2 regions of the Streptomyces achromogenes genome follow, and region 2 is predicted to be linked to the other one. Evidence: riboswitches for the same ligand, from Rfam matches in the RefSeq annotation. Region 2 holds a riboswitch; the other holds the start of a gene.
The links. Region 2 has a riboswitch for cobalamin ahead of QF032_RS09935 (cobalamin biosynthesis protein). Riboswitches for the same ligand answer to the same signal wherever they lie in the genome.
Positions count from the first base shown of each region.

Region 1 (5,631 bases), 6.2 Mb from region 2:
AGTGCCGCCCCGGCGGCGTCGATCGAGGCCCCGTCGTCGAAACGGGCCTGCCGCAGCGACGAACTCGTCGCGGGCGAGACGAAAACGACCCGGATGGTCACGTGGCGGCTCCTTCTGATGCGGTCATCGACGTACGGGTCTCCCGGCGCGGGGCGCGCAGGGCCTGGTCGCGCGGAGGACGTGGCGGGCAGAGCGCGTTCGCGCGGCGGACGGCGGCGCCGCCCGCCACGCGACACAGGATCAGCCCGCCGACGGCCGTACGCCGCCCGGCCGTCCCGCGTTCCGCCGATCCTCGTTCCCCCGTGTCCCGCTTCGCCGCGCCCGCGTCCTGCTCCTGCCGCCCGCCGTCCTGCTGCTCCCCGTTCCGCTCGGCGGGCAGGGCGCCCAGGAAGCGTATGTGCGGGCGGCCGTCGGGGCCGTGGCGGGTGAGGTCGGCCCGCACGCCGTAGACGTCGGCGATCAGCGCCTCGGTGAGCACCTCCTGCGGTGTGCCGCCGGCCACCGCCCTGCCCTGCTTGAGGACGACGACCCGGTCGCAGTACATCGCCGCCAGGTTCAGATCGTGCAGCGCGACGACAGTGGTCACTCCGAGCTCGGTGATCAGGTCCAGCAGCGCGAGCTGGTGCTGGATGTCGAGGTGGTTGGTGGGCTCGTCCAGCAGCAGTTCCCGCGGCTGCTGGGCGAGCGCGCGGGCGACCTGGACACGCTGGCGCTCCCCGCCGGAGAGGGTGTGCCACAGCCGGCCGGCCTTGTCGGCGAGACCGGTCCGCTCCAGCGCGGAACGGACCGCCGCCTCGTCCTCGGCCGAGGCGGCGCCCCAGGCCCGGCGATGCGGGACACGGCCCAGGCGTACGACGTCCAGGACGCTCAACGCGACCTGCGCGTCGGCCTGTTGCTCCACGACGGCGATCCGCCGGGCGACCGCCCGCCGCCCGAGCTGCGCCAGCGGACGGCCGTCGAGGGTGACGACTCCCGAGGCGGGGGCGAGGACGCCGGCGAGCAGACGCAGCAGCGTGGACTTGCCGGAGCCGTTCGGCCCGAGCAGGCCGGTGACGGTTCCCGGGCGCAGCGCGAGGCCGACCCCGTCCAGGATCAGCGAGCCGCCCGCCGTGTAGACGAGGCGGTCGCCGCGCAGGCCGGCGTCCTCGACGGTCCCGGTCATCGCGCGCTCCTGGTCCGGTACAGCACGAGGACGAACGCGGGGACGCCGATCAGCGAGGTCACCACGCCCACCGGCACCTCCTGCGGGTCCAAGGCGGTGCGGGCGAGGGTGTCCACCCACACCAGGAACACCGCCCCCGCCAGAGAGGTGGCCGGCAGCAGCCGGGTGTGTCCGGGACCGGTCAGGGCGCGGGCCGCGTGCGGGAGCACGAGGCCGACGAAGCCGATCGCCCCCGACGAACTGACCAGAGTGGCCGTCAGCAGGGCGGTGGCGCACAGCAGGACCAGCCGGGTGCGGGCCACGTGCACGCCCAGCGAGGCGGCCGCGTCCTGCCCGAACGCGAAGGCGTCCAGCGTCGTCGCGTACCCCGTGCACACCAGCAGCACCGCGGCCAGCACCGCCAGACCCAGGCCCACGTCCGCCCAGTCGGCCCCGCTGAGCGAGCCGAGCAGCCAGAACAGCACCCCGCGGGTGGTCTCCGCGTCGGCGGTCGTCATGACGACGAACGAGGTGAGCGCCGAGAACAGCTGCATCGCCGCCACCCCGGCGAGCACCACGCGGTCCGTGGCGCCCCCCAGGCTGTGACTGAGCAGCAGCACCAGCGCGAAGGAGACCGCCGCGCCCAGGAAGGCGCCCCCGGACACCGACAGGGCTCCGCCGCCCGCCCCGAGCACGACCACCACCACCGCGCCCGTCGAGGCCCCGGACGAGATCCCGAGGACGAACGGGTCGGCGAGCGGGTTGCGCAGCAGGGACTGCATCACCGCGCCGCACACCGCGAGACCCGCGCCGCACACCGCGGCGAGCAGGGTCCGGGGCAGCCGCAGGTTCCACACGATGCCGTCCCTCAACGGCGTCGACCCGGCCTCTCCGAAGCCGAGATGGGCGGCCACCGTGGACCACACGTCCCCGACCGCGATGTCCGCCGGACCGATGGTGATGGCCACGGCGACGGACGCGCACAGCAGCGCGAGACCGGCCGCCCACAGCAGTACGTGGCGCAGCCCCCGCGCCGCCACCGCGGGCGCGGCGGCCGCCGGTCCCGCGGCGCTCATCCCGCGAGACCGTACGCGCGCAGTGCCGCCGCCACCTTCTCCACGCCCTCGACCGTGCGCACGGTCGGGTTCATCGCCTGCCCGGACAGCAGCACGTACCGCTTCTCGCGTACCGCGGTCATGTTCCTGGTGACCGGATCGGACTCCAGGAACGCGATCTTCCGGGCCGCGGTCTCGGCCGTCTGCTGTCTGCGGGTCAGGTCGCCGATGACGAGGACGTCCGGGTCGCGGTCGGCGACCGTCTCCCAGTTGACCTGCGGCCACTCCTCCTCGGTGTCGTCGAAGACGTTCTTCGCGCCGAGTTCGCGGGTGATGACGCCGGGGGCGCCGCAGCAGCCGGCCATATAGGGGGACTGGGAGTTGGCGAACCAGTAGAGGAGGGTGACGTTCTCGGCATCGAGTCCCGAAGCGGCCCTGCTCACCCGGGTCTTCAGGTCGGCCACCAGTGTCTCGCCCCGCTTCTCCACCCCGAAGACCCTGGCCAGGTCGCGTACTTCGCCGTAGACCGCGTCCATGGTCAGCGGCTCGGTGCGGACGCCGTCGCCGTCGCCGCTGTTGTCCTTGCCGGAGCAGTCGGAGGGGGAGAGATAGGTCGGGACCCCGAGCTTCTCGAACTGGTCTCGGGTGGCCACCCCGCCCTTGCCGAGCGTGGAGGCGAACGAGGCGGCCACGAAGTCGGGTTCGACGTCCAGGACCTTCTCGAAGGAGGGCGCGTTGTCGGCCAGCCGCGTCACCCGGGCGTCGGCCTTCTCGAGGCTCTTGGGCAGCGGATCGGTCCAGGTGGCGGTGCCCGCCATCCGGTCGGCGAGCCCGAGGGAGAGCATGATCTCCGTCGTTCCCTGGTTGAGGGAGACCGCCCGCCGAGGGGGAGCGTCGATCCGCACCCGCTGTCCGCAGTTGTCGAGCGTGACCGGCCGGCCGGCCGTGTCGCTGTCGGCGGGACCGTCGGCGGAGGAGGCGGAGGGGGCGGCGGAGCCGCCGCAGCCGGTCGACAGGAGGACGCCCGCCAGGAACAGGACGGCAGAGCGGACGGGACGTGCGAACGGCACGGAGTTTCCTTCGGCGTCGAGGGCTCAAGCGCGAAGCCCGGTCGTACGGTGCGCTCCTCCGGCCGGTCTGCGACACCGGAGGCCGCCAGCAGGTCTTCGGACTCGGGGTCACCCGGGCGAGGCGCCTTCCCGGAGCGCGTGCGCGCCCCAGTGGCCGAAAGCCCCGCCCGTCGCCCTTACCGCTGCGCGTCAGCTCCGGAGTTCCACCGGATTCCCTGACCCCCGCGCGCCCGAGGGGCGCGCACGAGTACGACTGGCCTCGGCAAGCTACCACAGGCATCGGGGGCCCCGAGGAGGGTGACCTTCGGCACATCGGAGGTCTCCGGCCCGGCAAGTGCTTTCATCGTGCACCTGTTGCTCATCGCGCACTGTTCCCGCAGGGAAAGCACGTGTCACCCGACCTCTGACAGGACGTCACATGGACGCGGGAGAACCGGAGGACGGCCCGGCACTTACTTCCAGGTGCGTGAAGCCGCGGGGGAGGAGACGCTCCAGCCCGCCGTCCCAGCGCCTAGTCTGTGGTCCGGACCCCACCGGGCCTTCCCCCGCAGCGTGGGCGGGATCTCCGCCCGTCACCACCGAGAACAGGCGGCCGAGGGCATGCAGCCACTGCGCCCAGAAGACCCCGAGCAGCTCGGGCCCTACCGGCTCGTGGCCCGGCTCGGCGCCGGCGGCATGGGCCGGGTCTATCTGGCGCGGTCGTCGGCCGGCCGTGTCGTCGCGGTCAAGGTGATCCGTCCCGAGATGGCGGACGACGACAACTTCCGCATTCGCTTCCGGCGGGAGGTGGCGGCCGCGGCGGCGGTCGGCGGCGCCTACACGGCGCACGTCGTGGACGCCGCCCCGGACGACGAGACGCCCTGGCTCGCCACCGACCACGTACCCGGCCCCACCCTGGCCGAGGCGGTCGCCGCCCACGGGCCGCTGCCGGTGGAGACGGTCCTCGCGCTGGGCGCGGGCGTCGCCGAGGCGCTCATGGCGGTGCACGCCGAAGGGCTCGTGCACCGTGACCTCAAACCGTCCAACGTGCTGCTCGCGGCGGACGGCCCGCGGGTCATCGACTTCGGCATCGTGCGCGCCCGTGACGGCTATGAACTCACCGGTTCCGGCACGCTGTTCGGCTCCCTCGACTACATGTGCCCGGAGCAGGCCACCGGGGACCCGATGGGCCCTGAGGGCGACGTCTTCTGCCTCGGCTCGGTGCTCGCCTTCGCCGCGTCCGGCCGCTCGCCGTTCGGCGGGGCGGTGGGCGCGGCGCTGCTCTACCAGGTGGCCCACGGGTCGCCCGACCTGAGCCAGGTGCCCGAACCGCTGGACAAGATCATCAGTCTCTGTCACGCCAAGGACCCGGCCCTGAGGATCCACCCCGACCGGCTCTCCGCGGCCTGCGCTCCCGGCGGCGCCGAACAGGTGCTGACACAGGGCTGGTTGCCCGCGCCCCTGGCCGCCATGGTCGCCGCCCACCGGGCGGCCGTGCGGGACCTGGACCGCCTGGCGGCGGCGGACGTGGTCCCGCGGCCCGGCGCCTTCGCGCCGCCGGCGCCGACGCCCGACCCGGAGCCCGTCGCAGAACCTTCCGAGCCCTACCGGCGGAGGGCGGCCCACCCGGCCGCCGACCGGCCGGCGTATGGCGCTGCCGACAGCGAATGCGCAGGCGAGAGCGGGGGCGGAAACCGGAACGGAAACAGAACCGGAAACGGAAACCGAAGCCGCGGCGAGGGCGCCGGGGCCGTCGGCGGTGTGCAACCCTCCACGGTGCTGCCGGGAGCCGAGTCGTTCGTCTCGCCGGACGAGCCGGCCCACGCCCACGCCCGAGCTCAAGACCACGCCCAGGCCCGACGCCTGGCCCAGCCGCTGACCGAGGCGCAGGCGCTCACGCGGGCCGAGTCCCGGGCAGAAGCACGAGCCCGGGCCGCAGCCCGGACCGCAGTCGAGGCCGCAGCCCGGGCCGCGGTGCGGTCCGAAGCCCCGTCGCGGGACGAGGCCGAAGACCAGCCCGAGGCGCGAGCGCAGGCGTCCCAACCGGCGTACGTCCGGTCGAAGGCGCCGGGTCCGGCGCCGTCGCCGCAACCGGCGTCGAAACGTTCCGCCGCGCCCGCGCACCACCGCGCGCCCGTGCGCACCGCAGTCACCCGGCGCACGGTCCTGGCGGCGACCGCCGGCACCGCGCTGGTAGCCGGTGCGGCATTCGCCCTCCGCGGAACGCCGGGCGCGGAATCGGCGCGTCCGCTCGGCCGGGCCCCCGAGCCGGCCTGGGTCTACCGGGGCGCACCGCTGCTGCAGGCCCCGGCCGTCTTCCACGACGGCACAGCCCTGCTGAAGACCCGTCCCGGTGACATGATCGGCCTGGACGTGAAGAACGGCT
Region 1 covers NZ_JAUSYH010000001.1:8,362,189-8,367,819, forward strand. The annotation lists gene QF032_RS36755 (histidine phosphatase family protein) at 1-101, opposite strand, end outside; partial or broken gene QF032_RS36760 (ABC transporter ATP-binding protein) at 377-1,162, opposite strand; gene QF032_RS36765 (FecCD family ABC transporter permease) at 1,159-2,217, opposite strand; gene QF032_RS36770 (ABC transporter substrate-binding protein) at 2,214-3,266, opposite strand; cobalamin riboswitch at 3,357-3,483, opposite strand; gene QF032_RS36775 (protein kinase domain-containing protein) at 3,819-5,631, shown strand, end outside.
Region 1: linked by a shared signal. The riboswitch ahead of QF032_RS36770 (ABC transporter substrate-binding protein) and the one ahead of QF032_RS09935 (cobalamin biosynthesis protein) in region 2 are both predicted to bind cobalamin.

Region 2 (5,631 bases):
CGGGGTGCGGGGCGGCGCGGGCGCCGCTCGTTCACAGCTGAGGGGGCGGCGGCCAGGGGTCGCGGGCGGACGAGTCGAAGCCTGGAGTCGCGCGGGATACGGGACGTCACGGGTGCAGTCTTCCGGTTGACGGTCCGAAAACCCAAACGGAATGGCACGGCGGGCCGCGGGACCGCTCGGCGCACGGGGTGCCGTGAAGGCAGGGGACACGCCTTCAGGCCAGTGGTACCGGGTTAAACGGAATGTTCGGTCCCGCTCCGGGCGGACCGCTGCGGGAGCGGGCCGTCGCGTCACGTCGGCGGGCGACGCCGCGGCCGGGCCGGGTTCGCTCCACGGCGGTCCCGCGAGCCGGCGGAGGTCACGGCGCGAGCCACAGGAGGCCGGAGGGCGCGCCGGGGCGCGAGCCGGGGGGCGGGTCACATCAGCGGGGTCAGGAAGCGGCGCAGGGTCTCCTCGTAGGCGGCGGGGTCGGGGTTCCACATGGCGCCGTGCGGGGCGTGCGGGACGGTGTGGAGGGTGACCAGGTCGGGGCGGCGGTCGGCGAGCCGGCGGCTGTCGGCCCAGGGGGCGACGGTGTCGTCGGGTCCGTGGAGGATCAGGGTCGGGACCCGCAGCCGGGCCGGGCTGCCGTCCGCGCCGCCGGGTCCGCCCGTGCCGCCGGGCGCGCCGCCCGCCATGCCGGTGCGGCCCTCGGCGGCGCGGACGGCGAGCGGCAGCAGGACGGCGGGGGTGTGCCGGGCGGCGGCGAGGGCGCGCACCGTCGTCCGCCAGTCGAGGACCGGGGAGTCCAGCACGAGTCCCGAGACCAGGTCGCGCAGGCCGGAGTCGGCGGCGGCGCGCAGGGCCATGGCGGCGCCCGTGGACCAGCCGAGCAGGACGACGCGCCGGGCGCCGTAGCGCACGGCGTACCGCATCGCCGCGTCCAGGTCGCGCCACTCGGTCGCGCCGAGGTGGTTCAGGCCGTCCGGGGAACGGGGCGCGCCGAGGTCTCCGCGGTAGGCGAGGGCGAGCACGGGGAAGCGGGCGCCGTGCAGGAAGCCGATGAGGTTGAGGGCGTGTTCCCGGGTGGTCCCCAGACCGTGCACGGCGATCACCCAGGTGCGACGGGCTCCGGGGACGAACCAGGCGGGCAGGTTGCCCAGTTCGCCGGGCACGTCGACGTCGGCGTGGTCGAGACCGAGGGCGGTGCCGGGGTCGCCGACGTACAGGTTCGGGGTGAGCCGGACCGCGTCACCGGCGTCCAGGGAGCCGTGGGTGACGCGTTCCAGCCGACGGACGACGGTGTCGGCGGTGTGCGGGGCGTCGGGCAGGACCGGGCCGACGACGGCGTGGGAACCGTCGCCGGAGAGGCCGTAGGCGCCGGGGCGCAAGGCCGCGAGGTCGCGCGTGAGGGTGACCTGTCCGGCGGCCGTGCCGTGCACGGTGAGCCGGGGTTCGGTGGGCAGGGGCCGGCCGGGCGGCGCCTTCAACGCGACGTCGCTGGCGAACCGGCCGGCGACGACACCGGCGGCGCCGGCGGCCAGGGCTGCGGTGACGGCGGCGGCCGTCGCTGTGACAGTGCGCACGAGCCCAGTGTCCCGGCCATCCCGCGGACCGGCCAGTGGTGCGGCCGGCCGGGGTGACGCGCGCCGAAGCCACGACCGTCGGCCGGGCCCTCGGCCGCGGCCGTCAGTCCGGCTGGCCGTACCCCCGCAGACGCTCCCCAACCTGGGCGACCTGTTCCTCCGTCAGCAGTGCGGGCGTGCGGCCGGGCACCGAGGAAGCGGTCAGCCACAGGCGGCACATCCACTCCAGTTGGGCCGTGCGGTCGTACGCCTGGTCGAGCCCGGCGCCATGGGTCAGGGTGCCGTGGTTGCGCAGGAGGCAGCCGGACCGCCCCTCGAGGGCCCGGAGCGTGTGCGCGGCCAGCTCCTCGGTGCCGTACGCGGCGTAGGGCGCGACGCGGACGGGTCCGCCGAGCGCGCTCGCCATGTAGTGGATCAGGGGGAGTTCGTCGACGAGGGTGGAGACGGCGGTGGCGTGCACGGCGTGGGTGTGCACGATCGCCCCGGCGTCGGTGGCCCGGTACACGGCCAGATGCATGGGCAGTTCGCTGGTGGGGACCAGCGCGCCGAGGACCTGCCGGCCGGTGAGGTCGACGCCCGTGACGTCGGCCGGGGCCAGCCGCTCGTAGGGCACGCCGGACGGCGTCACGAGCACGGTGTCGCCGACGCGCACCGAGACGTTGCCCGAAGTGCCGACGACCAGCCCGTCGGCGACCGTGCGGGCGGGCGGCCGCCACCAGTTCCGCCCAGGCCCGCGCCTCCTCGGGCGAGGCCTGCCGCCCCCGCCGCCGGACGTCCGGTCGTTCGCCTCGATGCTCAGCCATGCCGCGATCCTGCCAGGCCCTCCCGGGGGCGGTCGGCGCCCCGCGCGCGGGCGATAGCGCACCCGTGTCATCCGGACACCGTGACGCCCGCCTCAGTTCATCTTCCGTTCACCCGGGTTGCCTACGGTCAATCAGCCAATGACTTCGAACGATTGCCTGGGTAAATGGAAAACTTCTCGCTGATCCTCGCGATTGTGGTGGTAACCGCACTTGCGTTTGATTTCACGAACGGTTTTCACGACACCGCCAACGCGATGGCCACGACCATCTCGACCGGTGCACTCAAGCCCAAGGTCGCGGTGGCCATGTCCGCCGTGCTGAACCTTGTGGGAGCCTTCCTCTCGGTGGAGGTCGCCAACACGATCTCCAAGGGTCTCGTCGACGAGACCGGCATCCGTCCCGAGGTCATCTTCGCCGCCCTGGTCGGCGCGATCCTCTGGAACCTGCTGACCTGGCTGGTGGGCCTGCCCTCCAGCTCCTCGCACGCCCTGATGGGCGGTCTGATCGGCGCCACCATCGCCTCGGCCGGTACGGGCGCGGTGCACGGCGACGTGCTGGTCACCAAGGTGCTGCTGCCGGCGGTCGCCGCGCCGATCGTCGCGGGCGTCGCGGCGATGTTCGCCACCCGCCTCTCCTACACGCTGGGCCGCAAGGCCGACGGCAGGGCCGCGGACAAGGGCTACCGCGCGGGCCAGATCGCCTCGGCCGGCCTGGTCTCCCTCGCCCACGGCACCAACGACGCCCAGAAGACGATGGGCATCATCACCCTGGCCCTGGTGGCCGGCGGCGCCGTGGCGCCCGACTCCGACCCGCCCACCTGGGTCATCCTCTCGGCCGGTCTGGCCATCGCGCTCGGCACCTACCTCGGCGGCTGGCGCATCATCCGCACGATGGGCAAGGGGCTGACCGATCTCCAGCCGCAGCAGGGCTTCGCGGCGCAGACCAGTGCCGCGACGGTCATCCTGGCCTCCTCTCACCTCGGCTTCTCCCTCTCCACCACGCATTCGGTCTCCGGTGCGGTGATGGGCGCGGGGCTGGGCCGCAAGGGCGGCGTGGTCCGCTGGTCGACCGCGACCCGCATGTTCGTCGCGTGGGGTCTGACCCTCCCGGCCGCCGCCCTGGTGGGCGCGCTCGCCGAGTCGGTCACCGGGCTCGGCGACTGGGGCACGGCCGTGGTCGCCGTCTTCCTGATCGCCTCCAGCGCGGCCATCTGGAAGATCTCCCGGCGCGAGGTCGTCGACGCGTCGAACGTCAACGAGTCCGAGGAGCCGGCCGGTGTGATCACCACGGCCATCGCCATGGTCGCGCCGCCGCCCACGGGCACGCCGGCCGAGGACGTCACGACGGTCCTGACGGCCACCATCCCGGCGCCGGCCGCGTCGGCCGCGCCGCCCGCCCCCGCCGCTCCCCCGGCCGCGGCCGTCTGAGCCCGCGCCACCGGAACGAAGGAAGAGAACCGGCATGAAGATCGACTGGGCAGCCCTGGGCTCCGTGTTCGGCGTCAGCCTCGTGGTCACCGTGGGCCTCGTCGCCCTGTTCACCCTCGGCGTCATGGGCCTGTCGCGCAGGGAACGCGCGACGGCCGAGGGCGGCTCGGCCGCCCTCGCGGTGACGGGCGCGTACGCGTGCTTCGCCGCCTGCGCGGCGGCGGTGGCCTACGGCATCTCGCTGATCGTGGTCTGACGCGCCGTCGTCCGGCGGGTCGTGGACCGACGGGACGTGGGCCTCAGGGGTGCGGGACGGATCGCCGTGCCGCACCCCGTTCCCGTGCCCGGCCGCGCATCGCGTGCCCGTACCCGCTCCCCGCACCCCGTTCCCGAACCCCGCCGGCCCCGCCGTGTGGGGTTCTGCACATCCTCCCCGCGCAGGTCAACAGCAAGTTGACGGCCCTTCCGGGCCCGTGGTGGACTGCCCGGGCCATTACGGCGGCAGAAGAGGAAGCCGGTGCGAGTCCGGCGCGGTCCCGCCACTGTCACCGGGAGGAAACCCCCGGGAGCCAGGAACTCTCGCCGCCGGTCTCGTCGAACCAGGGCGTGGACACCCTGAGTGAGGACCTCTGCCATGTGCGGCTGCCGACCGAGCGTCACCACCGACCCGACCCCCGCCCCCACAGCCGGCTGACCCGATGGGTGCCGAGCGCGTCCACGCGTACGGCGCCGCCGCCGGCCTGCTCGGCGACCTGCTCCTCGGCGATCCCCGCCGCGGGCATCCGGTCGCCGGGTTCGGGCGGGCCGCGGGCGCCGTCGAACGGCTGCTGTGGCGGGACAACCGGGGGTGGGGCGCCCTGCACACCGCCGTGTGCGCGGGCGGCGCCGTGGCCCTCGGGGCCGTCGCCTCACGGGGTGTGCGCCACTCCCCCGCCGCCTCCGTCGCCCTGACCGCCGCCGCCACCTGGGCCGTCGTCGGGGGCAGTTCGCTCGTCCGCGAGGCCCGCGCGATCGGGCGGGCCCTGGAGGCGGGGGACGTCGAGGCGGCCCGCGCACGGCTACCGCGTCTGTGCGGGCGGGACCCCCAGGCGCTGGACGCCGACGGGATCGCCCGGGCCGTCGTGGAGTCCGTCGCCGAGAACACCTCCGACGCCGTCGTCGGGGCGCTGGTGTGGGGCGCCGTGGGCGGCGTGCCGGGACTGGTCGGGTTCCGGGCCGTCAACACCCTTGACGCGATGGTAGGTCACCGCTCGCCGCGGTACCTGCGCTTCGGCTGGGCCGCCGCCCGGCTCGACGACCTCGCCGGGTGGCCCGGGGCGCGGCTGACCGCCGTGCTGGCCGCCGCCGCGGGGGACGACCCGCGCGGCGCGCTGCGGGCCTGGCGCGCCGACGCCCGCAGTCACCCGAGCCCCAACGCGGGCCCCGTGGAGGCGTCTTTCGCGGGCGCCCTCGGGGTACGGCTGGGCGGGACCCTGGCGTACGGCGGCCGGGTCGAACACCGCCCGGTGCTCAACGGGGCGGCCGGACGGCCCGTCGCCGTGCACGACATCGAACGCGCCGCGCGGCTCTCCCGCCGCGTCGGTCTGCTCGCGCTCGGCGTCACCGTCGCCGCGCGCCTGGTCGCGAAGGGACGTCAGTCATGAGCGGGGGGCTCCTCGTCGCCGGCACGACCTCCGACGCCGGCAAGAGCGTCGTCACCGCCGGGATCTGCCGGTGGCTGGTGCGACAGGGCGTCAAGGTCGCGCCGTTCAAGGCGCAGAACATGTCCCTCAACTCCTTCGTGACACGGGAGGGCGCCGAGATCGGGCGGGCGCAGGCCATGCAGGCGCAGGCCTG
Region 2 covers NZ_JAUSYH010000001.1:2,190,234-2,195,864, forward strand. The annotation lists gene QF032_RS09910 (hypothetical protein) at 1-110, opposite strand, end outside; gene QF032_RS09915 (alpha/beta hydrolase) at 417-1,565, opposite strand; partial or broken gene QF032_RS09920 (class II aldolase/adducin family protein) at 1,669-2,368, opposite strand; gene QF032_RS09925 (inorganic phosphate transporter) at 2,533-3,795, shown strand; gene QF032_RS09930 (hypothetical protein) at 3,830-4,051, shown strand; cobalamin riboswitch at 4,256-4,393, shown strand; gene QF032_RS09935 (cobalamin biosynthesis protein) at 4,494-5,438, shown strand; gene QF032_RS09940 (cobyric acid synthase) at 5,435-5,631, shown strand, end outside.